DNA from 2 places in the Arsenophonus endosymbiont of Crataerina pallida genome. Region 2 is predicted to be linked to the other one. Evidence: predicted binding sites of a transcription regulator. Region 2 holds the regulator's gene; the other holds the start of a gene.
What was found. Region 2 encodes ArgR, which controls arginine synthesis, uptake and breakdown. Its sites were predicted from a motif close to ANTGAATAAAAATACANT; they were not measured.

Region 1: a site for ArgR is predicted at 1,531-1,548, ahead of argE (acetylornithine deacetylase). Genes of this name have one in related genera too.

Annotation. Positions count from the first base shown of each region.
Region 1 is NZ_OZ026540.1:290,603-307,125, reverse strand. It holds partial or broken gene sthA (Si-specific NAD(P)(+) transhydrogenase) at 1-29, shown strand, start outside; gene oxyR (DNA-binding transcriptional regulator OxyR) at 65-967, opposite strand; gene argE (acetylornithine deacetylase) at 1,593-2,747, shown strand; gene glnA (glutamate--ammonia ligase) at 3,007-4,416, shown strand; partial or broken gene glnL (nitrogen regulation protein NR(II)) at 4,566-5,596, shown strand; gene glnG (nitrogen regulation protein NR(I)) at 5,606-7,033, shown strand; gene hemN (oxygen-independent coproporphyrinogen III oxidase) at 7,079-8,452, opposite strand; gene yihI (Der GTPase-activating protein YihI) at 8,723-9,193, opposite strand; gene AACL31_RS01705 (NCS2 family permease) at 9,390-10,718, opposite strand; gene AACL31_RS01700 (amino acid ABC transporter permease) at 10,913-11,704, opposite strand; gene AACL31_RS01695 (amino acid ABC transporter permease) at 11,706-12,443, opposite strand; gene AACL31_RS01690 (ABC transporter substrate-binding protein) at 12,505-13,329, opposite strand; gene phoU (phosphate signaling complex protein PhoU) at 13,494-14,213, opposite strand; gene pstB (phosphate ABC transporter ATP-binding protein PstB) at 14,228-15,004, opposite strand; gene pstA (phosphate ABC transporter permease PstA) at 15,043-15,927, opposite strand; gene pstC (phosphate ABC transporter permease PstC) at 15,929-16,523, opposite strand, start outside.
Region 2 is NZ_OZ026540.1:411,292-427,814, forward strand. It holds gene AACL31_RS02195 (translocation/assembly module TamB domain-containing protein) at 1-237, shown strand, start outside; gene AACL31_RS02200 (gamma-glutamylcyclotransferase) at 240-590, shown strand; gene ppa (inorganic diphosphatase) at 653-1,183, opposite strand; gene fbp (class 1 fructose-bisphosphatase) at 1,323-2,330, opposite strand; gene argR (transcriptional regulator ArgR) at 2,499-2,969, opposite strand; gene mdh (malate dehydrogenase) at 3,371-4,309, shown strand; gene AACL31_RS02225 (helix-turn-helix domain-containing protein) at 4,368-4,643, opposite strand; partial or broken gene AACL31_RS02230 (IS110 family transposase) at 4,895-5,860, opposite strand; gene AACL31_RS02235 (DNA-binding protein) at 6,377-6,769, shown strand; gene ispB (octaprenyl diphosphate synthase) at 6,791-7,762, opposite strand; gene rplU (50S ribosomal protein L21) at 8,041-8,349, shown strand; gene rpmA (50S ribosomal protein L27) at 8,369-8,626, shown strand; gene cgtA (Obg family GTPase CgtA) at 8,760-9,923, shown strand; gene dacB (serine-type D-Ala-D-Ala carboxypeptidase) at 9,974-11,422, opposite strand; gene greA (transcription elongation factor GreA) at 11,687-12,163, shown strand; partial or broken gene yhbY (ribosome assembly RNA-binding protein YhbY) at 12,277-12,557, opposite strand; gene rlmE (23S rRNA (uridine(2552)-2'-O)-methyltransferase RlmE) at 12,692-13,321, shown strand; gene ftsH (ATP-dependent zinc metalloprotease FtsH) at 13,381-15,324, shown strand; gene folP (dihydropteroate synthase) at 15,409-16,257, shown strand; gene glmM (phosphoglucosamine mutase) at 16,250-16,523, shown strand, end outside.

The DNA.
Region 1 (16,523 bases), 120 kb from region 2:
CACTGAATGGGTTAAACCGTCTGTTTTAACCCAATAAAGCTCAATATTAGTAGTAAGTAAACAATTAATTTTTACTATAGTATCGATACATTTGTTTACGAATTGCCTCAGCAAACTGCTCATGACAACTTCTAAGCGGTGAGCCAGGACGGTAAATTAAAACAACCGAACGTGAAGGAACAGGGTTAATACAATCAAGATAATAAACACCATCACGTTTTATCTCTTTCGGTACAGATAAATCTGGCAATAGCGTTATACCACTTCCGGCTGCCACCATGTTACGTAATGTCTCTAAACTGGTGGCACGAAAGTGGGTATCATCTTTTGCCCCAACCTGAAAACAATATCCCATCGCTTGATCACGTAAACAGTGTCCATCTTCCAACATAAGTAATTTCTGTCCAACAAGCTCACGCATTTCAATTTCCTTACGATTGAACCATGGATGTCCTTCATAAATAGCTAATCGCATAGGTTCCTCATACAGAGGTATTTCAATAAAAGCTTCGGTCTCCTTCACTTGCGCTAATATTGCACAATCTAGTTTGCCATTATTTAATTGCGCTAACAGATGGTGTGTTTGTGCTTCATGTAAATACATCTCCAATTTAGGAAATAAACGGTGTAATTCTGGAATGATGTGAGGTAAAAGATAAGGACCGATAGTAGGAATTAATCCTATGTGTAACGGGCCTGACATGCTTTCACCTTGTAAGGAAGCCATTTCCTGCAGTATTTTAACTTCTCGCAATACTGTTCTGGCTTGTTCAACTAATAATAACCCCTGCTGAGTAAACAGAACCTTTCGGCTTGTCCGCTCTAATAACATAACACCTAAATCGTCTTCCAATTTACGAATTTGACCGCTGAGGGTCGGTTGACTAACATGGCAGGCATCTGCAGCACGCCGAAAATGTTTATGCTCAGCTAATGCAACAAGGTACTCCAAATCACGAATATTCATGCCTACTCCTTCCCTAAATACAAATTTGATAGAATCAACCTATCTATTCATCATAATGGATCCAGTTTTCCTATCAACGAAAAAATTCGGCAAAAAAAATTTATCTTCATAATTTATAGACAAAAACGAATAAATTAAACGCTTTCGCGGTGAGTTGTTTAGCGCCAATAACTGATTCTACTAAGCAGCTAATATTTCACAACTAAGTTGCGACCATAAATCAATGCTTCAACACCCTATTTATTGAAATTCAGATTCACTAAGCATCGATTGAACACATCACCAATAAAGACTTCACTAAACTTTTATGAACAAATTAATGGTCATTGCTGAATTTAAATCGATATATTGAAATAATTATTTTATCAATAATATTATTATGTTAAAGCAAATATTTTTTTAATTCTTAAATAAAATCTTTATATCGAAATATATTAATCGACGATCCTATACGCCATTAATTTTCCTTTATCCTGTATATATTGTTGTTATCAATTAAAAGAAAAAATTTGTATCATCAACCCTCTCATTAATAAATCTTGTACACTGAACTAACATTAATTGTTGTATTTTTATTCAATGAAATGCATGAGTACTGAAATTTTAGTCATTAAGGCTGACAACAGTGAAAAACAAACTGCCCACATTTATTGAGTTATACCGTCAATTAGTTGCCATACCATCAATTAGTTCTGTCGATGCAAGACGCGATCTAAGTAATGAAACATTAATTAATCTACTGGCAGAATGGCTTACGACACTAGGTGGTAAAATAACCATTCAACCTGTACCAGATAGCCGCCATAAATTCAATTTACTGGCTACTTTTGGCCAAGGAGAGGCTGGATTACTACTTTGTGGGCATACTGATACGGTTCCTTTTGATGACGGGCGCTGGACAAAAGATCCTTTCCAATTAACGGAATATAAAGACAAATTATATGGTTTAGGTAGCGCGGATATGAAAGGTTTTTTCGCTTTTATCATTGATACTTTACGCAATGTCGATATTGATCAGTTACAGCATCCCATCTATATTCTGGCAACCGCTGATGAAGAAACCACCATGGCCGGAGCACGTTATTTTGCTACAACTGCAGAAATTCAGCCTGAATTAGCAATTATTGGTGAACCAACTTCATTGCGACCGATTCGCGCTCATAAGGGGCATATTGCCAATGCCATTCGTATTACCGGTCAATCTGGCCATTCAAGTGATCCGGAACAGGGTATCAATGCGATTGAGTTAATGCATGAAACCATTAGTCAGTTAATTTTGCTTAGAAATAGACTAAAAACCGATTACCACAACAAGGCATTTGATATTCCCTACCCAACAATGAATTTTGGACATATTCATGGGGGTGATGCCGTAAATCGAATTTGTGGGTGTTGTGAATTACATATCGATATTCGTCCACTACCCGGTCTGTCACTAAAAAATTTGGATGAATTGTTACATGCCGCACTTAAACCGATTAAACATCGTTGGCCTGATCGCTTAACTATCGAGGAACTTCATCCGCCTATTCCCGGTTTTGAATACCCAATAAATCATAACATGGTGAAAATAATTGAAAATTTATTAGATAAAAAAGCTCAAACCGTTAATTACTGCACCGAAGCGCCCTTTATTCAAACGCGATGTCCAACATTAATATTAGGGCCAGGTTCGATAGAGCAGGCTCACCAACCTGATGAATTTATTGAACTTAAATATATAAAACCGACAATTGAATTACTTTCACAAATGATATCCTATTTTTGCTTGAAAAAATAAACTACTAAATTGGGAATAAAATAAGACCAGCTCTATCTTTTTTTCGACTACCGCACCATGATTGTGCTTTAATAGCATCCGATTTGCACAAGAATGGTGCGATTTATTATTCAATTTATGATTATTTACTAATAAATCATTAAAAAAGCATCTATTATCAGTTATAAAAATTTGGCATGATTTTCGCATAGTGAATAATTAACTATAGTAAAACTTTTTGGCGCTATGTTCAAAATAGGATCCAATCAGGAGAATCTTTATGTCTGTTGAGCATGTTTTATCCATGATCAAAGAGCACTATGTTAAATATATTGATCTACGCTTTACCGATACCAGAGGTAAAGAACAACATATCACTATTCCTGCTCACCAAATTAACCAAAATTTCTTTGAAGAAGGTAAAATGTTTGACGGTTCGTCAATTGCCGGTTGGAAAGGAATTAATGAGTCAGATATGATGCTTATGCCTGATCCTGAGACGGCAGTATTAGATCCTTTTTTTAGTGATTCAACCCTAATTATTCGCTGTGATATCCTAGAGCCCCACACTCATCAGGGCTACGAACGAGATCCACGTTCAATTTCTAAACGCGCCGAAAATTTCTTACGTAGTAGCGGTATTGCAGATACGATATTATTTGGACCTGAACCTGAATTCTTTGTGTTTGACGATATTCGCTTTGGTAACAATATTTCTGGTGCTTATTATCATATCGATGATGTTGAAGCAGCCTGGAATTCTGGCGCACATTATGAAGATGGTAATAAAGGCCATCGGCCAAGCGTTAAAGGTGGTTATTTTCCTGTCCCTCCCGTTGACTCTTCACAAAATATGCGCTCCGCTATGTGTTCCACCATGGAGAAAATGGGATTAATTGTTGAAGCACACCACCATGAAGTTGCCACCGCAGGCCAAAACGAGGTTGCTACCCGTTTTAATACCATGACTAAAAAGGCCGATGAAACACAAATATACAAATACGTGGTGCACAATATTGCCCATTCTTTTGGTAAAACAGCAACATTTATGCCAAAACCACTAGTGGGTGATAATGGCTCTGGTATGCACTGTCATATGTCACTGGAAAAAAATGGCAGCAACTTGTTTGCCGGTGATAAATATGGCGGGTTATCTGAAATGGCACTTTATTATATTGGCGGTATTATTAAACATGCGCGAGCTTTAAATGCCTTTACTAATCCAACCACCAACTCTTATAAACGTCTGGTGCCAGGTTTTGAAACACCTGTAATGTTGGCTTACTCCGCACGTAATCGTTCAGCTTCTATTCGCATTCCAATCGTTACTAATCCTAGAGCATCGCGTATTGAGGTTCGTTTCCCAGACCCGGCTGCCAATCCGTACTTAGCCTTTGCGGCACAATTGATGGCAGGTCTCGATGGAATTATTAATAAAATTCATCCGGGTGAAGCAATGGACAAAAATTTATATGATTTACCCGCAGAAGAAGCACAAGAGATCCCAACCGTTGCCAGTTCACTGGAAGAAGCACTACAGGCATTGGATGCTGATCGGGAGTTTTTGAAACGGGGTGAAGTATTTACTGATGAAACGATCGATGCTTATATCAATTTATTAAAAGATGATGTTCAACGTATTCGGATGGCACCTCACCCATTAGAGTTCGAAATATACTACAGCGTTTGATAAGCCATTCTCCGCTGAGTATTTTTGTTGTATTGTAATATTTACCTCATCTTTTGATGAGGTTTTTTCTGCATAAAAATTGAACAAAAACTCTTGGTTTATACTCAAATATGTTAATATGCACTAAAAAGGTGCAGGAGTAAGACCAAGTGAAAATTGATAATTTACCAATTGGCGATCATATTTTAGATTGTTTATTGCATAATATTCTATTACTCAATAATGAACTCATTATCCATTACGCTAATCATGCTAGCCGCCAATTTTTTTTAGCTAGCCCAAGAAAATTACTAGGTACACCGCTACCAGTACTGTTTGATTATTGTTCGCTTAATATGGATTTAATGCAAAAAAAAATCTAAGCTTTACCGATAATGACGTTACTCTGGTTATTAATAATCACTCTTATATCGTGACTATCAGTGCGCAGCCCATTTCACCATGCTTTATTTTGCTAGAATTTTCGCCAGTCAATCACCATCGCCGTTTAGATCAAGAACAATCATTACAAAGCGCATCACGTGAGTTAATCCGTACTTTAGCTCATGAGATAAAAAATCCATTAGGTGGTTTACGTGGAGCAGCTCAGCTGTTAGCCAAAACCCTTTATAATTCTAATCAGTTGGAATATACCCAAGTAATTATTGAGCAAGCCGATCGCTTGCGTAATTTAGTTGATCGTCTACTTGGCCCCCAACATCCTGGCGCAAAAACAAAACAGAATATTCATCAAGTTGTTGAGCGTACTTACCATTTAATATCACTGACACTACCGGAAAATATTAAACTAATAAAAGACTATGATCCCAGTTTACCTGAGTTTCCACACTATCCGGAACAAATTGAACAGGTATTACTCAATTTAAGCCAAAACGCGATACAAGCAATGGAAGAAAACGGCGGAACCTTGACTATACGGACTCGCACCGCATTTCAAGTGACATTACATGGAAAAACGTATCGACTTGCTGCCCGGATCGATATTGAAGATAATGGTCCAGGCATCCCGTCACAGATACAAGATACGCTGTTCTATCCAAGGGTCAGTCATCGTAAAGGTGGCAATGGTTTAGGACTCTCAATTGCACAAAATATTATTGACCAGCATGCTGGCAGGATCGAATTTTCCAGTTGGCCTGGCCAGACACAATTTTCGATTTATCTTCCTATTAAGAATTAGGTAACTGATATGCAAAAAGGTACGGTGTGGATCGTTGATGATGATAATGCCATTCGTTGGGTTTTAGAACGAGCGTTAAATAATGCCAGCATGGAATGTCGCAGTTTTGAAGATATTCAAAGTGTACTGGCTGCATTAGAGAAAACCTGTCCGGATGTTTTAATCTCTGATATCCATATGCCAGAAAACGATGGATTATCATTACTGACAAGACTTAAACAAAGTCATCCTAAATTACCGATTATTATTATGACTGCCCATTCAGATCTCAATACCGCAGTTAATGCCTATCAACAAGGTGCTTTTGATTATTTGCCAAAACCTTTCGATATTGACGAAACGATATCGTTGGTTGAACGCGCACTTAATTATTATCGCAATCAACAACCGAGTAGTGGATCAAATTCTTTTCCGACCGCTCCTGTCACCAAGATTATTGGTGAAGCACCAGCCATGCAGGAAGTTTATCGAATTATCGGTCGCTTATCCCGCTCCTCGATTAGTGTACTTATTAACGGTGAGTCAGGCACTGGTAAAGAGTTAATTGCGGATGCACTTCATCGCCATAGTCCTAAAGCAGCAGGGCCTTTTATTGCGTTAAATATGGCGGCTATCCCTAAAGATCTGATTGAATCTGAGTTATTTGGTCATGAAAAAGGCGCTTTTACTGGCGCCAGTCAGGTCAGGCAAGGGCGCTTCGAGCAAGCGCATGGTGGTTCACTTTTCCTCGATGAAATTGGTGACATGCCACTTGATATTCAAACTCGCCTTTTACGCGTATTGGCTGAAGGCCAGTTTTATCGGGTTGGTGGTTATACACCGATTAAAGTTGATGTCCGTATTATCGCCGCAACCCATCAATGCCTTGAGCAACTAGTACAAGAAGGAAAATTTAGAGAAGATCTCTTTCATCGCCTCAATGTGATCCGCATTCCGCTTCCACCATTGCGTGAACGGACTGCAGATATTCCACATTTGGCCAGCCATTTTTTACGCCAAACAGCACAAGAACTTGGCGTTGAGAGCAAAATTTTGGCGCCACAGACAGAAACTATCTTAATGTCTTTACCTTGGACGGGTAATGTACGCCAGTTAGAAAATGTCTGTCGTTGGCTTACAGTGATGTCTTCCAGCCTAGTGATATTGCCGCAAGATCTGCCTAGCGATTTGCAACAAAATCAACAATTTCGCTATTCGCCTAAAAAGAAACCTTCGGCAAATAACGAAATATGGCTTGATCCACTTGCCAATTGGACAAAAACCGCACTCGAAAATAATAAACAGAATTTACTACAGGAAGTTTTACCGCAGATTGAACGTACAATGCTTGAATGCGCTTTAATCCATACCAAAGGCCATAAACAAGAAGCCGCTCGCTTACTCGGCTGGGGGAGAAATACTATTACTCGTAAATTGAAAGAATTTGGTATCGAGTAGTAAAAAAGAGCTGAAGTGTACAGCTAGACTATCCTCTGTAACCAACTAAATCACACGTGAAAATTGACGTTGACGCATTTGGTTGCGCAAATAAATATCAAAACACATACATATATTACGAATTAATAATCGGCCTTTAGGGGTAATTTGTAACTGTCTTTGACCAACAATCACCAAACCATCTGCTATCATCGGTTGTAATAACTGTAAATCTGCAGAAAAATAATTTTTAAAATCAATCTGATAGCAATCTTCAATTTGACCATAATCTAAATGAAAATTGCAGATCAAAGTTTTGATGACATCACGTCGAATACAGTCATCCTGTGTCAAAGATAAACCTTTCCACAATGCATGTTGATGATTTTCAATGGCCTGATAGTAGGCGCTTAAATCTTTTTGATTTTGTGCGTAATGATCGCCTAACATGCTAATTGCTGACACGCCAAGTCCGAGTAGATCACAGTTTTGCTGAGTGGTATAGCCCTGAAAATTACGATGTAAAACCCCATTACGTTGTGCAATAGCCAGTTCGTCGTTAGGTTTAGCAAAATGATCCATACCAATAAATTGATAACCATTTTGTGTTAAGGTGAAAATCGTTTGCTGCAAAATAGCCAGTTTTTGTTCCGCTGTCGGTAAATCTTGCGGTTTTATTTTGCGTTGTGCAGCAAAGAGAGCCGGTAAATGGGCATAATTAAACACACTTAAACGATCAGGCGAAAGGGCTAATACTCGCTCTAAAGTAAAAGCAAACGTTTCCGCTGTCTGTTTCGGTAAACCATAAATCAAATCGATACTGGTAGAAATAAACCCCGTGTCTCTGGCTCGTTGAATCAAAGCGAAAATAAAATCTTCATCCTGCTGGCGGTTAACTAAATGCTGTACCTGTTTATTAAAATCCTGTACGCCCATACTCAAGCGGTTAAAACCCTCGTAGCGCAAGTGATCAATAACATCCAATTCTATTTCTCGCGGATCAATTTCAATTGATATTTCGGCATCGGTGGCAAAATGAAAATGTGATTTCAACATTGCCAATAGTTGGCTGATCTGGGATTTACTCAAATAGGTTGGTGTCCCACCACCCCAGTGCATTTGGGTAACAGTACGATTAGTAAATAATTTCGCTTGTTCTATGATCTCTTTTGCTAAAACCAGCAGATAGTTATCTACTTTATGTTTATGACGAGTCACCAACTTATTACAGCCACAGAAATAACACAGCTTATGACAAAACGGAATGTGTACATAAAGAGACAGCGGTCTGTCAGTATAGCGACTGGCAGCAATAGCAAAATCACTATCACTGTAGTGTTGATTAAATTCTAACGCAGTAGGATAAGATGTATATCTGGGCCCAGCATAGTTATATTTTTGAATGAGGGAAAGATCCCAAATAATACCCTGCTCTGACATATTTTTATCCTTCAATAATAACTATCTGCTATCTTATAGCCAGACTCACATTACTTTATTTGCTGCCACTATCTTAACTGATGAGAGATTATCATAAGATGATGTAAATGGAATAATAATCCAATTAACCAAACTATTTAAGATCAGTAATATTGATAATCAAAGATAATTATTGATAAATTATTTATGATTAATCAGTAATAAATATTACTATTTTATTAGGCAGTAACACCCATTTTTACTATTAAATAGTTATGAAACAAACAATGCTTACTTCCCTTTTAAAAGCCGCATAATATCATCTGGTTTATCATCATCTTCTTCGTCATCAAGCTCAATACCAACTATTTTCAGCAAAGTATCAATGCGATCCAATTTACTATCAACATAAGTCATTTCATCTTTGGCCAATTTTTTACCTTCTTCAAGATCAGTTAATAACGCGGCCAGACGTTCATCATTTTCCAATAATACCAACTCTTCTGCGGGTGATAATATTGATTTTTCTACCTTGTTTATTTTTTGCTTGTTGGTATTTAAGGCTTTTTCTTCTTTAGCATCAATGAGTAGAGGGATCGGTTTCTTACTACCAATGCGCGGATCTTTTTCAATTGATGGATAATTGTTATTTTGTGCATTAGATCTTTCTTGATAACGGCTACCTGCTATATGGCCACGCTTTTTTTTCTGTTTTTTTCGTTCACGACTGGCTAAATTTAGCGATTCACGATTTTTTTTCATCTTATTAGCTGCTTTTTTCTTATGCTCCGACATAACGGGTTTTCTCTCATTGCTGATTTTCAATTCTATATTTAACACAATAATATGATATGTGGATGACTTATACTAGATACGGTAAAATTAGAATAAATGAAAACTTCGATATAATAATTATCGAAGTAATGTAAATAAATTATTCAGTTATTTATTAATGCTATTACACATCAACCAAAATAATTTTTGCAATAAATAACAGCGAAACAATAACGACTGCCAAACCAATTTCACACCACCGTCCTGTTCCTATTTTCATGACACAGTAAGCAATAAAACCTAACGCGATACCTTCAGTGATGGAAAAACTAAAAGGCATCATAACCACTGTGATAAAAGCGGGTACTGACTCGGTTAAATCATGCCACGCAACACGTGTTAGACTCGATGTCATTAAGACACCAACATAGATCAGTGCGCCAGCTGTTGCATAGGCGGGTACCATACTAGCTAGCGGTGAAATAAAAATTGTTAATAAAAATAGCGCGCCAACCACAATTGCGGTTAATCCAGTACGTCCACCTATCGCAACCCCAGAACTACTTTCAATATAGGCAGTTACTGAAGATGTTCCCATTGCGCTGCCTGCGACCGAACTTAAACTATCAACATAAAGCGCCTGTTTCATCTGCGGAAATTTACCTGTCTTATCAGCCAAACCCGCTTTATCGGTAACACCAATTAAGGTTCCTGAAGAATCAAACAGGTTAATCAGCATAAAAGAGAAAATAATGCCAGACAAAGCAATATCTAGTGAGCCAATCATATCAACATGTCCAACAACCGTCATGATGCTAGGTGGTAGCGCAAAAACACCATTATATTGGACATCACCGATAATCATCCCAATCAGCGTGGTGATCACAATAGAAACAAGCACCGCAGCATGAATATTGCGCGCCGCTAACACGACAATGATAAAAAATCCCAAGATTCCCAATAACACATTCGATTGGGAAAAATTACCAATCGCCACCAAGGTATCTGGATTAGCAACAATAATGCCAGCATTTTTCAATCCCATCATGGCAATAAATAAACCAATACCACTGGTAATACCAACCCGTAAGCTTAAAGGGATATGCGCAATGATCCAGTAGCGAATATGAAAAAGCGTTAAAAGAAATAAACCAACTGCTCCCCAGAAAATTGCTCCCATCGCCACTTGCCAGGAATAGCCCATAGCACCAACAACGACAAAAGCAAAAAAGGCATTTAATCCCATCGCAGGAGCAACAGCAACCGGTAAATTGGCGACGAGCCCCATCATAATACTACCTAACGCTGCAACCAAGCAGGTAGTGACAAAAACAGCTTTAATATCCATTCCCGCCATTGATAGAATTTGTGGGTTAACAAAAACGATATAAACCATTGTCAAAAACGTCGTCAATCCGGCAATGATTTCTGTTCGAACTGTCGTGCCATGTTCATGTAATTTAAACATGCGCTGAAGCAGGCTCTGTCGTCTGATCGGATCTGTTTTGTTCATATATTTAGCCTAATAAAAAAGTTTTTTTGCTCTATCCTACAATAAAATTAATTCAAATAGTTAATTATAAAACAGAAAAAGGAAAACAATATCTGACATAATGATGCGAATGAATATTCAACACAGTCATTACGTTGAAATAAGGCTTCGTGGAATCAAAAAGAGAGTGATATAAATACCAACGGATCAACCACTCATGTTACCAATCTTTCACTTACCTCTAAAAGGCAAAAGAAAGAATAACGGACACTAGAAACAAACCAACTGATTTGGTTGCTTGCCTGATAATAGAGCCTGTGACGACCGCGATTTTTTTCTAAACGACGTAAGATTTGATTTGCTATCAGCTCAAGTGAAAAACACATAATGAAATAGATTAAAGCAACAAATAGAAAAATTTCCATTGGATAAATCATTTCTCGATTATTTATTTGAGTGGCTAAAAATGATAATTCTGCCACTCCCACAATATAAGCCAATGAAGTATCTTTAATTAATGCAATCCACTGATTAATAAAAGATGGGATCATCATCCGTAACGCTTGCGGCAATATAATATTCCACAATACCGCCCAACGGGTAAAACCTAGCGACATCCCCGCTTGCCATTGCCCTTGACCTATAGCCAAAATACCTGCTTTTACTCCGTGCGCTAAATAAGCTGATGTGATCAAAGCTAAAGCACAAATTACGGTCGTCAATTCAGGAATATCCGTACCTAGTAAAACAGGTAATAAAAAGTAACTCCAGAAAATTAACATGATGACAGGTATAGCCCGAAAAAAACCTAACACAGCTGCCAGTAAATTTGCCCACCAACCATTTAACATCGCCAATGCAATTCCACCAGCAATACCGAGAAAAATAGAGATACTTCCTGCTAATAAACTTATTAACAGAGTCAGTGCTGCACCTTCTAAAGGGCCATCAGGAAATGTACCAAATAACAGATAGCGCCAATTTTCAGCAATCACTGTAAAATCCATGTTAATATCCCTTTATTAATAGACGCTGCTGACGCCATTGTCCCCAAGCTTCCATCAAGGCAATAATGGCAATATAAAGAATTGTCGCCACACCAAACGCCGTAAAGGTTTGTAAACTTTGACTTTCAATCTGACGAGCAACATAAGAAAGCTCAGCAACACCAATTGCCATAGTTAGGGAAGAATTTTTTACAATATTCATATACTGCCCCAATAAAGGCGGCATTGCGATTTTTAGCGCTTGGGGTAAAACCACATAACGCATGGCTTGCCAGCCAGATAAACCTAATGCTAATGCAGCAAATTTTTGTCCTTGCTTTACACCATAAATACCGGCTCTTAATTCTTCAGCAATAAAAGGCGTAGAGTAGAGAGTTAAGCCAATCACACCTACCAAAAATTCAAATGATGGCCATGCGAGCTTAATATCGAGAATAGCCAGCTGATGGGGTGTATTTAGCCATTGCATAACTGATTCTGGTAATATCGTTCCAGCAGCAAAGTACCAAAAAAAAAGCTGTATTAATAATGGCGTATTACGAAATAGTGAAATATAACTAATTGCTAACCAACGCAAAAATACGGTATGGCTATCTCTAGCAGCAACGACAACAAACCCTAGCAAGGTTGAGGCGACTATGGCACAAAATGAGATCCAAATAGTAATGAGTAAGCCCTGCCAAATCCAATCAAGATATTCAGGGGCTAATAGCTGGCTAGAGAAAAAATGTTCAAACATTTATGCAACCTATTTATGATGAAGCACTCATTTAGGTATTTTTATTAAAAATAATATTTTTTTACTTTTCTAATGGTGCAAATTTAAAATCACCACGAGGTAGTGCTACTTTAGTTTCTGGACCAAACCAACGATTATAAATTATTTCTGCCTGACCATTTTTTTCTAATTTCAATAAAGTATTATTTACTGCTTTAATCAAATTCGTTTCACCTTTAGCTGCTGCTAATGCCTGATATTCACGTGTAAGACTAAAAGGTGAGATCTCATAATCTGCTTTAATTTTTACCGGTAAGTTCCCCAATAAACCAATCAGTTTGGCATCATCTTGCGTAATAGCTTGTACATTGCCATTTTGTAATGCAGCAAAAGCAAGCGGGGTGTCATCGTAAGATATTACTTTAGTATTAGGATAGCGTTCACGTAGAGTAATTTCCTGCACGGTTCCTTTATCTGCACCGATACGCAAAGAAATAATATCATCAGCCGTTTTTAATACCCCAATACGTGCGATAAATTTCTGCCCAGTAGCAAAATCAGGAATTGAAAACTCAACTTGTTTAGCACGTTCGTTGGTGATGGTAAAATTAGCCCCAATCAGATCCACTTTACCCGCTGTCAATAGCGGTATTCGATTCGCTGGATTAGTTGGACGCAATACTAATTTAACACCAAAATCTTTAGCAATCGCTTCTGCAATATCAATATCATAACCCACCAATTTTTTAGTTTTAGCATCAATAAAACCAAAAGGAGGATTACTATCAAAAACAGCAATACGGATCACACCGGCTTTTTTGATACTTTCCAATTTATCTGCTTTTGCCAACCCAGTAACCAAGGCTAATGTGACAGATAATACAGTTGCAATAAGATTGAATTTCATTTCACTATTACCTTTTACTGTCAATTTTTTGTATATTTATGTTTATTCGAGTCAAATTATCAATTCACAGTTAGAACATGAAATAATATAAAAATCTATGGTTATTCCAAAAAGGAATAACCATGAGCTAAAAAATAAACATTCGATGATCGCTGAAAAGCGTGTTAATGACCACCCTTAGTTAGCATTTTTTCTACAAAATCCCCACCTAAATGACGGAAATCTTGCCCTTTTAAATAATAGAAAATAAATTCACAAATGTTTTGGCAACGATCACCTATTCGCTCAATAGAGCGCGCACAAAACAACGCTGTTAATACACTAGGAATAGTGCGAGGATCTTCCATCATATAAGTCATCAGTTGGCGAACAATACCTTCATACTCTTCATCAACCTTTTTATCTTCCAGATAAACGCCAATTGCCGCATCCAGATCCATACGGGCAAATGCATCCAACACATTATGTAACATTTGAATAGTATGCCCGCCTAAAGCTTCCAGACTAACAAGTAACGATTGATGTTGCTCAGAAAACTTTTCCAACGCAACCTCACAAATCTTATCAGCCACATCACCAATACGTTCAAGCTCAGCAATGGTTTTTGAAATCGCCATAATTAAACGTAAATCACTTGCAGTCGGTTGCCGCTTAGCAATAATGCGCGCACAAGCCTCATCAATCGCCACTTCCATCATATTGACTTTTTGATCATCCTCTATCACTTTTTTTGCCAAATTCTGATCTCGGTTATGTAAAGCTTCAATGGCATTTTTAAGTTGTTCTTCTACCAACCCACCCATTTTCATTAATTCAGTGCGAATATGCTCCAACTCAGCATTAAACTGGCCAGAAATATGTTTGTTGTAATTTAGATTATCCATGGTAATACCCTATATTAACCGTAGCGGCCAGTAATATAATCCTCAGTCTGTTTTACTGTAGGTGTGGTAAACAAAGTATCTGTATCATTAAATTCAATCAGCTCACCTAAATACATAAATGCTGTGTAGTCGGAGCAACGTGCGGCTTGCTGCATATTATGTGTGACCATTACCACGGTATATTCCAATTTCAGTTCACTTATCAACTCTTCAATACGTCCTGTTGAGATAGGGTCAAGTGCTGAACAAGGCTCATCTAATAGTAATATTTCTGGCCGGATCGCGATACCACGAGCAATGCACAACCGTTGCTGCTGACCGCCTGATAAACTATAGCCACTATGCAAAAGTTTATCTTTCGTTTCATCCCAAAGGGCAGCTTTAGTTAACGCCCATTGAACACGTTCATCCATTTCAGCGCGAGAAAGTTTTTCAAATAAACGCACCCCAAAAGCAATATTGTCATAGATTGACATCGGAAATGGTGTTGGTTTTTGAAAAACCATACCTACTCTGGCGCGCAATAACGCAATATCTTGTTCATCGGTCAAAATATTAGTGCCATCCAACAAAATTTTACCTTCAGCATACTGCTCAGTATAAAGCTCAAACATCTTATTAAATGTACGTAACAGGGTAGATTTACCACAGCCTGAAGGACCAATAAAAGCCGTTACCTTATTCTCTGCAATATTTAATGAAATGTTTTTTAGCGCATGGAATTTGCCATAGTAGAAATTCAAGTCACGAACTTGAATTTTACCTTCTGCCATGTCATTAACTTTAATCATCAATTTGTCTCTTAAGTTTGTCATCTGTTACTAAAGAACTAATATTTTTTCTTGGCAAATAATACACGCGCTAAGATATTGATTAACAAAACACATAAAGTAATCAATAAAACACCTGCCCAAGCTAATTGCTGCCATTCTGAGAATGGACTCATCGCAAATTTAAATATGGTTACTGGAAGATTAGCAATCGGTTCACTGAGATCTGTACTCCAGAACTGATTGGAAAGTGAAGTAAACAACAAAGGCGCAGTCTCACCAGCAATTCTCGCAATGGCGAGTAATACTCCGGTAATAATCCCTGAAACAGACGCTTTTAAGGTAATTGATAAAATCATTTTCCATTTTGGTGCACCTAAAGCATAAGCTGCCTCACGTAAATTATCTAGCACCAGTTTTAGCATATTTTCCGTTGTTCGAATAACAATCGGGATCTGTAACAAGGCCAGAGCAATAACACCTGCCCAACCAGAAAAATGCTGCATTCTGGCAACGATAATCATATAAACGAATAATCCAACCACAATTGATGGCGCAGACAGCAAAATATCATTAATAAAACGAATTATTTCTGCCAGCCAAGAACGACGTCCATATTCGGCCAAATAAATACCCGCCATAATGCCAAGGGGTGTGCCTAACACCGTAGCCCACAAAACCAGCAAACCACTACCTACAATCGCATTGGCTAATCCACCACCGGTAGAATTTGGTGGTGGCGTCATTTCAGTAAATAAACTCCAGGACATGCCTTCAACCCCTTTGGTTAACGTTGTAAATAAGATCCAAATTAACCAAAACAGACCAAATGCCATGGTGATCATCGAGAGCAACAGTGCAATCCGATTTTTTTGTCTCCGCCATGCCTGACGACGTTGACGTTGTTTAATATTAATAGTTTTTGTTGTATCTGCCGTCACCATGTTAGCGCCCTTCATTTTTGGCTAAACGCATAATCATCAATTTAGAAAACGCAAGCACGATAAAAATAATAACAAATAAAATTAAGCCTAACTCCATTAATGCAGCGGTATGTAATCCACTTTCCGCTTCAGCAAACTCATTTGCCAACGCAGAGGTAATACTATTTCCTGGCATGAAAAGTGAAAAGCTATCTAGCTGATAAGTATTACCAATAATGAAAGTGACTGCCATTGTTTCCCCTAAAGCTCGCCCTAACCCTAACATCACACCGCCGATCACACCATTACGCGTATAGGGCAATACGATATGCCAGATAACTTCCCAAGTCGTGCAGCCAATACCATAAGCAGATTCTTTCATCATAACTGGGGTCTGCTCAAAAACATCCCGCATCACTGAAGCAATATAAGGAATAATCATAATTGCCAGGATCACGCCAGCAGCTAAGATGCCGATACCTAAAGCCGGGCCTGAAAATAATTCACCAATAATTGGTATACCTGCCAAAACGTTACCAATCGGCTCTTGAAAATAAGTGGCAAATAGTGGCGCAAAAACAAACAATCCCCACATGCCATAAACAATACTCGGTATG
Region 2 (16,523 bases):
ATTGGTGAAACATTTGGTGTTTCCGACTTAGCATTAGATACTCAGGGCGTTGGTGACCAATCTCAAGTTGTCGTGAGTGGTAAAATAACTAATGATTTGCAAGTTAAATATGGCGTAGGGATATTTAATTCTCTTGCTACATTAACACTACGCTATCGTTTGATGCCAAAATTGTATCTAGAAGCTGTGTCTGGCGTGGACCAGGCACTAGATCTGCTTTATCAGTTTGAGTTTTAATTATGCGTATAATTGTTTATGGTAGTTTAAGGCGTAATCAGGGAAATCATCATTGGATGACTTATGCTCAGCTGTTAGGAGAGTATAGGTTGGAAGGTTATGAGATTTATGACTTAGGTTATTACCCTGCAGTAATGCGTGGTGAAGGGACGATAGAGTGTGAAGTTTATCGTATTACACCATCCATTTTGACTGAACTTGATGAATTAAAAAGGAACTCTCAGGATTATGTAAGAGAATTGATACCTACACCTTATGGTAATGCATGGATTTATCTTTATAAACTTTCGGTAGATGGTTTACGCCGAATTGAAAGTGGTGATTGGCTAAAGCGTGATGGAAAAAGCAAATAAAATTTTCTAACCAGATCCCATTTATCGCTGATAAAGGGGATCTAATTAAAACTCTATAATGGTTATTTTTTAGCTGTGCGTTCAAAAGAAGAAAGAATTTCAGCTTTTGCCGCATCAACATTTTCCCAACCATCCACTTTTACCCATTTGCCTTGTTCTAAATCTTTATAGTGTTCAAAGAAATGTTTAATTTGAGCGCGTAATAATTCAGGTAAATCGTTAATATCTTTAATATGATCATATTCTTTAGTTAATTTAGAATGAGGCACCGCAACCAATTTTGCATCTTCACCCGATTCATCGGTCATTTTTAATACCCCGATTGGGCGACAACGAATTACTGCTCCTGGTTGTAGCGGATAAGGTGTTGGAACTAAAACATCAACGGGATCGCCATCCAGGGAGAGAGTATGATTGATATAACCATAATTACAGGGATAAAACATAGCGGTAGACATAAAACGATCGACAAAGATGGCGCCAGATTTTTTATCTACTTCATATTTTATCGGATCCGCATTCGCGGGAATTTCTATAATAACATAGATATCTTCAGGCAGCTCTTTCCCTGCCGGTACATTATTTAGGCTCATAAAAAATGTCCTTTATTTAAAGCTAAAAATTGAGTAGCGGTTATTATAGCCGTAAACGAAACAAAAACTCATTATCACTATAAAAATAAGCTTAACAATAAAGGCCGGATCGTTTGCCTTTATTGCGTATGATAGGATGTTATTCATTAACTGAAAATTCAAGCATAAAGCTTTCGGCTTTTTCTACCATAGATTTTGTTCCAACAAAGAAAGGTACACGTTGATGTAGTTGTTCTGGGACGATATCTAAAATTCGATTAGTACCATCACTTGCTTTACCTCCTGCCTGTTCGGCTAAAAAGGCGATCGGATTGCATTCATATAGCAAGCGTAATTTACCTTTAGGGTGACTTGCTGTACTTGGATAAATATAAATCCCACCTTTTAGTAAATTTCGGTGAAAATCTGCCACCAAAGAGCCAATATAGCGGGTGGTATAAGGGCGAAGCGTTGCGGGATCTTGTTCCTGGCAATATTTTATATATTTTTTTACCCCTAATGGAAATTTACTATAATTTCCTTCATTGATTGAATACATATTGCCTTGTGGTGGAAACATCACTTTTTCGTGAGATAGACAGAAGACGCCCAGAGAAGGATCATAGGTAAAGGCATGCACACCATAACCGGTTGTGTAAACCAGCATGGTTGAAGAACCATAGACAACGTAGCCGGCAGCGACTTGTTGATGGCCCGGTTGTAAAAAATCTGCTTTAGTAACCGATTGGCCAATTGGTGTAATACGGCGGTAAATAGAGAAAATAGTTCCAACGGAAACATTTACATCGATATTTGATGAACCATCTAATGGATCCATTAGCACAACATATTTGGCATTTTCTGCCCGATCACCAGCAAAAATTACGATTTCGTCTTCTTCTTCGGAGGCAATGCCAGCAACCTCTCCTCGCGCTTTCAAAGCGGCTTTTAATTTTTTATTAGCGTATAGGTCAAGTTTCATTTGAACTTCGCCTTGAGTATTAGAGGCACCACTTGCGCCTAAAATATCCACCAAACCGGCTTTATTAATATCGCGGTGAATGATTTTTGCACCTAATTTAATTGCTGATAATAATGCGGTAAGTTCACCCGTAGCATGAGGAAAATCATGTTGTTTTTCAACGATAAATTCGTCTAATGTTTTCATGACCAAGGTCCTGAGTCTAATTTTATAGAGATTTTGTAAGGAATCGTGTTCCTTGTGTGCGTGCAGTTTAGCCAAATTAGGCCAAGATTAATAGTTGGATTATTTTTACTGATCAAGAGAACGATTCATTTCATATTATCGCGCTGATCAGCGCGATAACTTTGGCTTTTACAACTCTTGTTCAAACAAATTCAAGATGGCTTCATAAAGTTGTTCGGTGGAAAATCCCAAAGTTGGGGTAGAAAAAATGGTATCATCGCCGGCGATACTACCTAAAATTCCTTCTGAAGTTCCTAACGAATCTAATAAACGAGCAATGAGCTGTGCAGCGCCAGGACTAGTACGAATAACCACAATTGATTGATTGTAGTTAACATCTAATACCAAATTTTTTAGCGGGCTAGTTGTTGTGGGAACAACCAGTTCAGCAGGTAGGCAATAAACCATTTCCATTTTAGCATTACGGTTACGCACCGCACCAAACTTTGTCAGCATTCTAGAAATTTTTGACTGGTTTATATTTTCAAAGCCTTGCTCTTGAAGTGCTATAACGATCTCACTTTGGGAGCTAAATTTTTCTTCCTTGAGCAAAGCTTTAAAAGCTTTCACGAGATCTTCTTGTTTAGAAGAAACATACATAAATCACCTTTTTCAAGACGTTAAGTAGAGCGGTATTATGTATAAAGGTGAATTTTTATGCAACAAGCAGTTCTAGCCTGGTGCTATGAAAATAATAAAAATAGCAATAATAAAAATTATTAGTCAGTTATTTGCCTACTTTGTGGAAATTAGCGATAAATTATTGTTTAAAAAATGGCAGTCGTGCCTCTAAATTACGCTGCTACCTAAGCAATATTAAAAAAGTGCCCCTTATCGCATTAGTCGATAAGAATTTTATTTAAAATGAAAGAAAAAATTTACAAGATTTATTTATTAACAAGAATTAATCGTAATTAATAGACTGTGTTATGAATAACGTATGTAATAGGTTGAAAGTTTTTAAGCCATTTTGAAGTGTCATCATATAAAGGAGTATCAGCATGAAATTAGCTATTCTTGGAGCAGCAGGTGGTATCGGCCAAGCACTTGCACTTCTTCTTAAAAACCAGCTTCCATCAGGCTCAGAGCTTTCTCTTTATGATATTGCTCCTGTGACCCCTGGTGTTGCTAAAGATTTAAGCCATATTCCAACAGATGTAAAGGTAATTGGTTTTGCTGGTGAAGATCCGACACCCGCACTTGACGGTGCTGATGTAGTATTAATTTCGGCAGGTGTTGCCAGGAAACCAGGTATGGATCGTTCAGATTTGTTTAATATCAATGCCGGTATCGTTCGTAATCTGATTGAAAAAGTTGCTCAGAGCTGTCCTAAGGCGTTAATTGGTATTATTACTAATCCGGTTAATACTACTGTTCCGATAGCAGCAGAAGTATTAAAAAAGGCCGGCGTGTATGATAGAAATCGATTATTTGGTGTAACAACCTTAGATATTATTCGTTCTAATACTTTTGTTGCTGAATTAAAAGGTAAAAAACCTCAAGAAATCGAAGTGAAGGTTATTGGTGGTCATTCTGGCGTAACGATCCTACCGTTACTCTCTCAAATTGCCAATGTTAGCTTTACCGAGCAGGAAGCTGAGGAGCTAACCAAGCGTATTCAAAATGCCGGCACTGAAGTTGTTGAAGCAAAAGCTGGTGGCGGATCAGCGACACTTTCTATGGGCCAAGCCGCTGCACGTTTTGGTTTATCATTAATTAACGCTTTAAATGGTAAAGAAAATATAATCGATTGTGCATATGTGGAAAGTGATGGTGAATATGCTCGTTTTTTTGCTCAGCCAATACGTTTAGGTAAAAATGGGATTGAAGAAAGATTACCTATTAATATTATGAATAAATTTGAAAAAAATAAATTGGAAAATATGTTAGAGACACTCAATAAAGATATTAAATTAGGCGAAGATTTTATTAATAAATAATATTATTAACTTCATTAAATAATAAACCACAGATATGAGTCTGCGGTTTTTTTATAATTTATTCGTTATTTTTATTAGTAGGCCGACGAATATTTCGTTCTAATAATTCTCCTGTATTGAAATCGTAATAACGGCTTGGCCATATTTCAGAAGGATGAAGGTTTAAAAAGTTCGCAATTATCCATTCTCCTTTTGGCCAGGGCCGAGATAATGCATTGGCTAGTGTTGAAGAGCTTAAACCTGCTTGTCTTGATATAGCTGCTAATGTTGTTCCGCGTTTTCTTAGCGCTGCAATAATATCCGCAGGATGCCAATCAGATTTCTGTGAAATCATTTTTAATCCTTTTTTTATTAAATATATTGCTGTATTAGTGGTATAAATAACAGATAGTTCTGACATGTATTTCGAACTAGAACTTGTTATTAGAAATAAAATAACATTTTTTTTCTTTAATAGTTTCTTATTTTTTTCTTAAAAATCTCTTTTTTGAACTTGATTACAAAAAATAGAGAAATTTTACAGATATTTTAAGAAATATAGTGAGGCTCTCTTCAATTTATTAGCAACTGTCTTGAACGTTAAAATTATGGAGAAACGTGATGGTACGACTCATTCCATTCTTCGTTCTTTCTGAGCATCGCGTTCAGGATAGTCAGCAGCTTGCGCATACAGGCGACCAGCGCCACTTTTTTGGCTTTTCCCGCTGCAAGCAGACGCATGTAAAAGGCTTTTATCACCGGATTAAAGCGAGTTGCTACAAGCGCGGCCATATAAAGTGCTGTTCGGACTCCGTCCCTTCCGCCAAATATGGTTCGCCGACCACGCATGGTACCCGAGTCCCGGTTTATGGGGGCAACGCCTATAAGCGCGCTAATAGCTCGCCTCGAGAGGCTGCCCAGTTCGGGAAGCTCCGCCAACAACGCAGCAACTGTCATGGTACCAACCCCTTTAATGCTGCTCAGCCTAGCGGCCAGATCCTTAAAGTGGTTCCTTATGTGGTTGTTCATATCCTCATCGATTCTGGCAAGTTCATCTTCCAGCGCCTTGATGATGATGATGCTTTTTCTATTCTGTGGATGTGCGGTATACAGCCTATTACGTTCTGCCACCAACATTGTAATCAACTGGCGTCTGCGTACGACCATCGCAGCAAGAACCTGACGTTATGCATTTGGCAGAGTCCGGATAAAGCGCTCTCGCTCCGGATGTCGATTAATAACCTCTGCCATTTGTGCAAGCACTTTGGCATCAATACGGTCAGTTTTTGCCAGATAGCCCATAGCGCGGGCAAAGTCTCGGGATTGTCTGGGATTGATCACAGTGACGTCAAAGCCTTCAGCCTGGAGCGAGCAGGCCACAGTAGCTTCAAGCCCGCCAGTTGCCTCCATCAGAACCAACACCACCGAATGCTTTCTCAATTCGGCGATAATGGCATCAAAACCGTCAGAGTCATTACTGACCGTAAACTGTGCAATATCACAGCTGGCTGCTATGTCCAGCGTTGCTTTAGAAACATCAATACCCACACAAAGTGGATTTGGCTGACTCATGATTACCCATCCTTGCAAATGCGTTATGGAGTACGGACAACTGTTCGGGTTTCAGATGAGTGGCTCAGTGTATGCGCCGGTCGCTAATTAACGGGCTTAAAACCCTAGGAGGAATCGGGCTGCATGCACCTTGCCAAATCTAATCGTAACTATTTTAAACCGTTTTCAAGATACAAGGAGTATAAATAATTAATTCTAGTTATGTTAATTCAGTATAATAGAATGACAAAAATAAAAATCTTTAATTTATATTAATTCCTTAGAATTAATATAAATTAAATAATTTGTCCGATATTAATAGAAAAAAAATTAGTTAATAATGATAGTGAAAAGGAGAACAATATTTGCAAGAGATAAAAAAAGAAATAACCCTACAATTTTATTCAATGCTTTTTCTATGGTTAGAAAATTGGGAGGATTTTAAAAGAAAAAAATAATCTAAAAGGCCACCATTTTTAACAATTAGATTTGCAGAATTAGGTTATGTATTAATACCAAAAGTGATGCGAGAAAATTATGAAAAAAGAATGGTATACCGCGAAAGAACTCGCTGGATTGGTTGGTTTGCCTTCATCACCACAAGGTATCAACCTAATGGCTCGCAGGGAAGGATGGGAGCAACGTCGAAAACGTGGGGTTCAAGGCAAAGCTGTTGAATATCATGTTAGTAGTCTACCTGAAGATGTATTTAATGTATTATCGCTAAATGATAACTCTATTGATTATCGCGACAAAGGAAAACGACAAGATGCTTTTTTAATTTGGGTCGAAGCTTATAAACAATTAACAAAAAAAGAGCGTGAAAAGATTATTAAATTTATTTTACGGGAAGGATTGGAAAAGTTAATTGGTTATATCAATTGTTGTGAAGCGATATTGGTGGAAGAAGATAACTCTGGAACAGGATGAGCTGTTCCAGAGAAGTTTTTATTACGAGGGGCGTTGAACGGAAATGCAAGCCAAGCTGATTAGAGCATCTTTATAAGATGTATCAGGTAAGATATCGAGAGCTTTAATTGCTTTATCAGCTTCCTCTCTAGCTCGGCTGCGGGTATATTCAAGAGAGCCACAGCGTTTCATGGTAATTAATATGATACTGAGTAAATGGCGCCCATTACCTTTTTCTATTGAGTTACGAATAAGTGCAGATTCTTCTGCGCTGCCTTTTTTCATTGCATGAAGTAGAGGTAGTGTTAGTTTTCCTTCATCCAAATCATCGCCAATATTTTTGCCAATAGTGGTACTATCCGCGTCATAATCCAGAAGATCATCAATCAGTTGGAAGGCAGTACCAAGATAACGGCCATAATCTCGTAAGGCTTGCTGTTGGATTTCATTGGCACCTGATACGATCGCTGATGCGTGTGTCGCTGCTTCAAATAGGCGTGCAGTTTTACTATATATTATTTGCATATAGGTACTTTCGGTGATGTCTGGATTATTACAATTGATTAATTGTGAAACCTCACCTTCTGCGATGATATTTGTTGCATCAGACATCAGCTTTAAAACAGGCATAGAATCAAGCTCTGTCATCATTTGAAATGATCGGGTATAAATGAAGTCTCCTACTAATACACTGGCAGCATTACCAAAAACAGCATTTGCTGTTTTTTTACCGCGCCGCAAGGTGGACTCATCAACAACATCATCATGTAGTAGTGTTGCGGTATGAATAAATTCAACCAATGCTGCTACATTAATGTGTTTTTCTCCTTGATATCCTAAAGCCCTTCCAACCAGGATAGCAATCATGGGCCGAATTTTTTTTCCACCACCGCTAATAATATAGTGACCCAGCTGATTAATGAGATGGATATCTGAATTTAATTGATTCAAGATTGCTTTATTAACCGCTTCCATGTCTTTTGCGGTTAGATTTATAATTGATTCTAAATTCATTTTATAAATTCTTTTATCAATTTGGTTTTACCTAAACATAATATTTAGTCAAGTGATTTCGTGCTGTTAATCTGCCGCTAATTGTACTGTAAAATTAATTACAAATGAACGGCTACGGAATAAAAATACACTTCAGAAAGTAGATTTTTTATTATTAGATTGAATTCTAGGCTTGTCTTCTGATGCTTTTTTGCGTAGAATTCGCGCCCTATTGTGAATATTTATAAAATGCACTCTGAAATCAAATATGCTAAGGGAGTGTGTTAAGCGGAGTTTATATGTACGCGGTTTTCCAAAGTGGTGGTAAACAACACCGAGTCAGCGAAGGCCAAACAGTTCGCCTGGAAAAGCTAGACATTGCGACAGGTGAAACTGTTGAGTTCGATCAAGTATTGATGATCGCCGACGGTGATGATATTAAAATCGGTGCTCCTGTCGTTGAAGGCATCAAAGTTAAAGCTGAAGTTATTGCGCATGGTCGCGGTGAGAAAATTAAAATTGTTAAATTTCGTCGCCGTAAACATAGCCGTAAACAACAGGGCCACCGTCAGTGGTTTACTGATGTTAAGATCACTGGTATTGCTTAAGAATTAGGAGAGCAGATTAATGGCACATAAAAAGGCTGGCGGCTCAACGCGTAACGGTCGCGATTCCGAAGCAAAACGCCTAGGTGTAAAACGTTTTGGTGGTGAATCTGTGTTGGCAGGTAGCATTATTGTTCGTCAGCGTGGTACGAAATTCCATGCTGGTAATAATGTTGGTTGTGGTCGCGATCATACCCTATTTGCATTGGCTGACGGAAAAGTTAAATTTGAAATTAAAGGACCAAAAAATCGTAAATATATCAGTATCGAAACTGAATAAGTTTTTTTGATCTTTAAATAGCGTTTAAAAAAGCCCTGCAATTTTGCGGGGCTTTTTATATTACCTTATGTGATACCATCTCTGGGTAAAACTACCATCTAGCGTATAATGTCTAGTATGCGGAGAAAAGATAATGAAATTTGTTGATGAAGCCAAAATATTAGTTACAGCTGGCGATGGTGGCAATGGCTGCGTTAGCTTCCGCCGTGAAAAATATATCCCTAAGGGCGGGCCTGATGGTGGAGATGGTGGAGATGGTGGAGATGTTTATCTGTTGGCTGATGAAAATCTTAATACGTTGATCGATTATCGATTTGAAACAATCTTCCAGGCTGAGCGGGGACAGAATGGTCAAAGTCGTGATTGTACTGGCAAACGTGGTCAAGGTAAGACCATTAAAGTCCCGGTTGGCACGCGAATACGTGATTTTTTAACCAGAGAAATCGTTGGTGATATGACGCGTCACGGGCAACGTTTAATGGTTGCGAAAGGTGGATTTCATGGTTTAGGTAATACCCGATTTAAATCATCAGTCAACCGCGCTCCCCGTCAAAAAACGATGGGAACGAAAGGTGAAACAAGAGAATTGCTACTTGAATTGATGTTATTGGCTGATGTAGGCATGCTAGGTATGCCGAATGCTGGTAAATCGACTTTCATTCGCTCAGTCTCGGCGGCAAAACCCAAAGTTGCTGATTATCCATTTACTACTTTGGTGCCGAGTTTGGGCGTAGTACGCATGGATAGTGAGCAAAGCTTTGTTATTGCTGATATCCCTGGCTTAATTGAGGGAGCGGCAGAAGGAACAGGTCTTGGCATTCGTTTCTTAAAGCATTTGGAACGTTGCACGATACTTCTGCATCTTATTGATATTTGCCCTATTGATGGTTCTGATCCGGCTCAAAATGCCAAAATAATTGATGCGGAACTGGAAAAATATAGTGAGAAATTAGCACAAAAACCGCGGTGGTTAGTTTTTAACAAAGTTGATCTTTTGACCCCCGAAGAGGCTAATGACCGTATAAAAGCCATTGTTGAAGCATTAGGATGGCAAGATAAGTATTATCAGATTTCTGCGGTAAATCAGCTAGGTGTTAAAACACTTTGTTGGGATATTATGACGTTTATCCAAGCCCATCCTCAAAATATATCGGTAGATAGTGCAGGATCCGATAAAGCTGAATTTATGTGGGATGATTATCACAAAGAACAACTACTTGATAATGAAACGGATCTGGATGATGACGATTGGAATGAAGACGATGAACAGGGAATCGACTTCATTTATAAGCGTTAATTAATGCGAATTATTTTTTAGCGGGTATCGAATAGATACCCGTTTTTCTATTAGTAATTACGATAAAGATCTTTATAGAGATGGCTTTCAAAACGGACAAGCGGAATACGGCGACTATTATATTGCGCTGGTGGCAAGCTATAAGCTGAAATAAACTGCACGAAAGCGATACGCTGACCACTTTGCGCGGTAATGAAGCCGACGAGATTATATACTCCCTGCAAAGCACCGGTTTTAGCTGAGACCTTACCATTAACGCCTGCATTGTCTAAGCCTCCACGATAACGTAAAGTGCCATCATGACCAGCTAATGGTAACATGGCAATAAAGTTCAGTTGACTATCATGTTTAGCAATATATTGCAAAATAGACATCATAGCCGTTGGTGTAATTAAATTGTGACGAGATAGTCCTGAACCATCTACCATAATCGTATTGGCTAAGTTAATATTGGCTTTCTGTTTTAAAATCTGGCGGATAGCATCGGAGCCAGAAGACCAAGTACCCGGGACACCATAATATTCACGGCCTATGGTTCTAAAGATCGCATCAGCTATCATATTATCAGATTTTTTTAACATTATTGTCAGCAAATGGTGTAGCGGTTTAGATTTTGTAGTGGCCAGGATATTTCCTGCTATGGTAGGCAAGTGGCGTTGTTTAATGTGCCCGGTAAGCGTGATTTTGGCATCTATCAGGTTAGTTTTTATAATAGCTCCTGCATAGCTTGCGCCGTTTTGAACGGCAAATGCTAATGGTAGCGGTTCAGCGCGTTGAGTTAAGCAACCCGTTAATATATAACGGTTTAGTTCTCCTGGTATAACGTCTAATGCGCAATAACGTGCATCAGTTGAACCTTTTGCTAGCGTAATAACTTGACTGAACATATTAATAGGGTAAAAAAAGGCAGTATGGACATGTGCGATATCGCCAGGTTTCTGACCACTATGTAAAGTGGCTGAAAAACAGTTTTTATCGATAATAGCGGCGCTTGGTGGAGCACTAAAACATTGTGTCATATCATTCCATACCCACCCTGGAGCCTTATCTTGGCCAGCGAAGGCTGATATATCGATGATTAAATCGCCGTCAACTTGTTCAATACCAAGTTGCTTTAATTCAGCTACCATGTTGCGAATTTGTTGGCGTGTTAAGGTTGGATCGCCAGTGAAGCGTACAACCAAATTACCTTTTAAACGATGATCGATAATTTTTCCTTCAGTTTCGAAATGGGTGACAAATTGATAATCGCGACCTAATTGAAGTAATGCAGCTAGTGCGGTAATAATTTTTTGAGTACTTGCAGGTAGTGCCATTTGTTGGCTATGGTAATCGAACAATGGAGTATCACTCCCCACTTTTTGCGCGATAAAAGAGAGATTTGTACCTGCAGGCAGATAATTAATATAGTTTTCAATTGGCGCTGATAGCGCCTGATTGAATATGAAAAGTAGGTTAAATAACCAATATGATCTTCCAATTTTTTTTAAAAAAGCCATAAGTGCTGTATATAAAAGTAGACATAATAGACATACTAAAGTGTAATGCAGAAAAAAGTAAACGGTGACCTAGCATTAAGTGTGCGTTAGAATGGTTAATTAAATGATAGAATAATAAAGTTATAAATTAATAGTTAACAAGGTTTGCCCCCTTTTTTGTTTGCCCAGAATGTTGTTTTGTCAGAAGTGCTAATTTGCTTTAATGACAGAAAAATCAGGAAGATATTTAATTTTTATTTAGGAAAGAATCAGAGGCATTTATTAATGAAACAGATTCCAATGACGGTACGTGGTGCAGACAAGCTGCGTAAAGAGTTAGAATTTTTAAAGAATATTCGCCGTCCTGAAATTATTGCTGCTATTGCAGAAGCACGTGAACATGGTGATTTGAAAGAAAATGCAGAATATCATGCAGCGCGTGAGCAGCAAGGGTTTTGCGAAGGGCGTATCCAAGAAATTGAGGCTAAATTGTCTCATGCGCAAGTTATTGATGTAACAAAAATGAAAAATGAGGGCCGTGTAATATTCGGCGCGACAGTTACCGTATTTAATGTAACGACAAATGAAGATCAGATTTATCGTATTGTGGGTGATGATGAAGCCGACATCAAAGAAAATCTCATTTCTGTTAATTCACCAATAGCTCGAGGCCTGATCGGTAAGACTATGGATGATGTGGCAGTTATCAACACCCCTGGCGGTGAAGTTGAATATGAAATTTTACGAGTGGAATATATTTGATTTTCATTTTATCTTAAAGTGTTATGTTCTTGAGTTAATTCAAAAGTAAAAGAGGCCAAAGCGGCCTTTTTTACCCTGAAGTGGGATGGCATTTTTGTATAAATGTAGAAAACTTATTTAGGTAAAATGATCTTGCGTGCTTCAGAAGGGCGATAGAGTATCAAAATTTTACCAATAATTTGCACATTGATAGCATCGGTTTCTCGAACAATAGCGTTAGCTATCAAATTTTTGCTTTCGCTATCTTGATTTTAATAAGTTCATGATATGACAAAGATTGTTCGATTTCAGCTAAAACACCTTCAGTTAAACCATTGTTACCTATCATTACAACAGGGTTTAGATGATGAGCAAGGCTTTTTAGATATTGTATTTGCTTTTTATTAAGAGTCATTGTTTTTTGCTTTAGTGGGATTGAAAACGGTACATTCTACCGCCATCTTTTAGTTATCACCATAAATTCTATAATTTTGGTATATCGAAAATGGTAGAGATCAGTGTTATTTTATAAGTATAGTTGGAAAAACAATGGCTAATAAAAAGCGTTCAGCAAGCTCTAGTCGTTGGTTGCAGGAACATTTTAGTGATAAATACGTTCTTCAAGCACAAAAAAAGGGGTTTCGCTCGCGTGCATGGTTTAAATTGGATGAGATCCAGCAGAGTGATAAAATATTTAAACCTGGTATGACCGTTGTTGATTTAGGGGCAGCGCCTGGTGGTTGGTCTCAATATGCAGTAAGCAAAGTTGGCCAGACGGGGCGGGTTATTGCATGTGATTTATTACTAATGGATCCCATCGTAGGTGTTGATTTCTTACAAGGAGATTTTCGGGATGAGCAGATATTGAAGGCATTACTTGAACGAGTTGGTGATAAAAAAGTCCAGGTTGTTATGTCTGATATGGCTCCCAATATGAGTGGGACACCTGCGGTCGATATTCCTCGATCCATGTATCTGGTTGAGCTAGCGTTGGATATGTGTCGCGATGTACTGGCTACTGGGGGAAGTTTTATTGTTAAAGTATTTCAGGGAGAAGGCTTTGATGAATATCTGAGGGAAATTCGCTCTCTATTTTTGAAAGTTAAAATTCGTAAACCAGATGCTTCACGGTCACGTTCACGTGAAGTGTACATTGTAGCGACAGGACGCAAAATATAGTACCCTGTACGTTATTTATTTAACATAGTTGTAATGAAGAGGTTCATCCCTTGAGTGACATGGCGAAAAACCTGATTCTCTGGGTAGTCATTGCGGTAGTCCTGATGTCTCTATTCCAGAGTTTTGGTCCTAGCGATTCGAATAGTCGCAGGGTGGATTATTCTACCTTTATGAATGAGTTAACTCAGGATCAGATACGTGAAGTGCGGATTTCTGATCGTGAAATTAGTGTTAAGAAAACGGATAACAGTCGTTATACGACTTATATTCCAGTGAGAGAGGATCCAAGATTGTTGGATACCTTGCTTGAAAGGCGTGTCACCGTCATTGGTGAACCACCTCAAGAGCAAAGTTTCTTAGCGACTATTTTCATTTCCTGGTTCCCAATGCTATTACTAATTGGGGTTTGGATCTTTTTTATGCGTCAGATGCAAGGAGGAGGTGGCAAAGGTGCTATGTCCTTTGGTAAGAGTAAGGCGCGCATGCTGACAGAAGATCAAATTAAAACCACTTTTGCTGATGTTGCCGGTTGTGATGAAGCGAAAGAAGAAGTTGGTGAACTAGTTGAATATTTGCGTGAACCGGGTCGTTTTCAAAAATTAGGTGGTAAGATTCCTAAGGGAATTCTGATGGTAGGGCCACCGGGAACAGGTAAAACTTTATTGGCAAAAGCCATTGCAGGTGAAGCAAAAGTTCCCTTTTTTACTATCTCCGGTTCAGATTTCGTAGAAATGTTCGTTGGTGTTGGTGCTTCTCGAGTTCGTGATATGTTTGAACAAGCAAAGAAAGCCGCGCCTTGTATCATATTTATTGACGAAATCGATGCGGTTGGCCGCCAACGTGGCGCAGGTTTGGGAGGAGGGCACGATGAACGTGAACAAACTCTTAACCAAATGTTGGTAGAGATGGATGGATTTGAAGGTAATGAAGGTATTATTGTTATTGCTGCTACCAATCGTCCCGATGTGTTAGATCCGGCATTATTGCGTCCTGGACGTTTTGATCGGCAGGTTGTTGTGAGTTTACCTGATGTACGTGGTCGTGAGCAGATTTTGAAGGTTCATATGCGCCGTGTACCTTTAGATCCTAGTGTTGATGCTTCAGTATTGGCACGAGGCACACCTGGTTTTTCTGGTGCTGATTTAGCTAATTTAGTTAATGAAGCCGCCCTTTTTGCAGCACGCGGAAATAAGCGTGTTGTCACGATGGTGGAATTCGAAAAGGCAAAAGACAAGATCATGATGGGTGCTGAACGTCGCTCTATGGTGATGACAGAGGAACAAAAAGAATCTACGGCTTATCATGAGGCTGGCCATGCAATTATAGGACGTATTGTTCCAGAACATGATCCTGTTCATAAAGTGACAATTATCCCACGAGGTCGTGCGTTAGGTGTCACATTCTTCTTGCCAGAAGGTGATCAAATTAGTGCCAGTCGGCAAAAGCTAGAAAGTCAAATTTCTACGCTTTATGGCGGCAGATTAGCTGAAGAAATTATTTACGGTTCAGAAAAGGTATCTACTGGCGCGTCAAACGACATTAAAGTAGCAACTAATCTTGCTCGTAATATGGTGACGCAATGGGGTTTTTCTGAGAAATTAGGGCCATTGCTCTATGCCGAAGAAGAAGGTGAGGTTTTCCTGGGCCGCTCGGTTGCTAAAGCTAATCATATGTCAGACGAAACTGCGCGAGCAATTGATGAAGAGATCAAGGCAATTATTGATCGTAATTATAAACGAGCTCGTCAGATTTTGAATGAACACATGGATATTTTGCATGCGATGAAGGATGCATTGATGAAATATGAAACCATTGATGCACCTCAAATTGATGATTTGATGAATCGCCGTCCAGTTAGAGCTCCAGCTGGCTGGGATGATAATGATAGTAATCTTACTACAACATCCTCATCACAAGGAGAGCCAGAAAAGAATATTTCTGCCGCTCAGGGTGAAGATAATGTGCAAGAAAATGATAATGGAAGTAACACAGAGAATCGTTAATGATCATTGATTCTCTATGTGAAATGAATAAATGATTGAAACCCCAGGACAACCTGGGGTTTTGTTTGGTTGAGTAAGGTGATTATGAAAATTACTGCCCGAAAAATAGAGCTTGATCTTAATTGTCCTGTTGTTATGGGAATATTAAATGTTACTCCAGACTCTTTTTCTGATGGTGGTATATACAATCGTTATGACTATGCGCTCAAGCATGTAGCTAGTATGGTTAACCATGGTGCGGCAATTATCGATATTGGTGGTGAATCAACCCGTCCGGGTGCTAGTGAAGTCAGTCTACAGCAAGAACTTGATCGAGTTATCCCAATAATCGAAGCAGTAACTGACCGTTTTGATGTTTGGGTTTCTGTTGATACATCTAAAGCTGTTGTCATGACAGAGGCAGCTAGAGCAGGTGCGCATATTATTAATGATGTTCGGTCGTTACATGAACCGGGTGCATTAGAAGCTGCGGCTGAAACAGGATTACCAATCTGTATTATGCATATGTTAGGTCAACCTAAGACAATGCAACAAACACCCGATTATAAAAATGTGGTTGTAGAAGTAAAACAGTATTTATCAGATGAAATTGAACGCTGTGAAGTGGCTGGCATTGCGAAAAATCGTTTGATTATTGATCCAGGTTTCGGTTTTGGTAAAAACTTGGTGCATAATTATCAATTATTAGCGAAATTGAATAAATTTCATGCTTTCGGAGTGCCACTACTAGTTGGTATGTCACGTAAATCTATGATTGGTGAACTATTAGATGTACCACTAGAGGAACGGCTTATTGGCGGTATCGCATGCGCAGTTATCGCAGCTATGCAGGGAGCACAGATTATTCGTGCTCATGATGTGAAAGAAACTGTACAGGCTATGAAGATTGTTCAAGCAACCCTTTCAGTAAAGGAAACAGATGATTATGAGTAAGCGCAAATATTTTGGCACCGATGGTATTCGTGGCAAAGTAGGAGAAAACCCAATTACCCCTGATTTTGTTTTGAAATTGGGTTGGGCAGCGGGTAAGGTTTTAGCGCGTCATGGTTCTCGTAAAATAATCATAGGTAAAGATACACGCATTTCAGGTTATATGTTGGAGTCATCTTTAGAAGCGGGTCTTGCAGCAGCGGGGTTATCAGCTGCATTTACAGGTCCTATGCCTACACCAGCGATTGCTTATTTAACACGCACATACC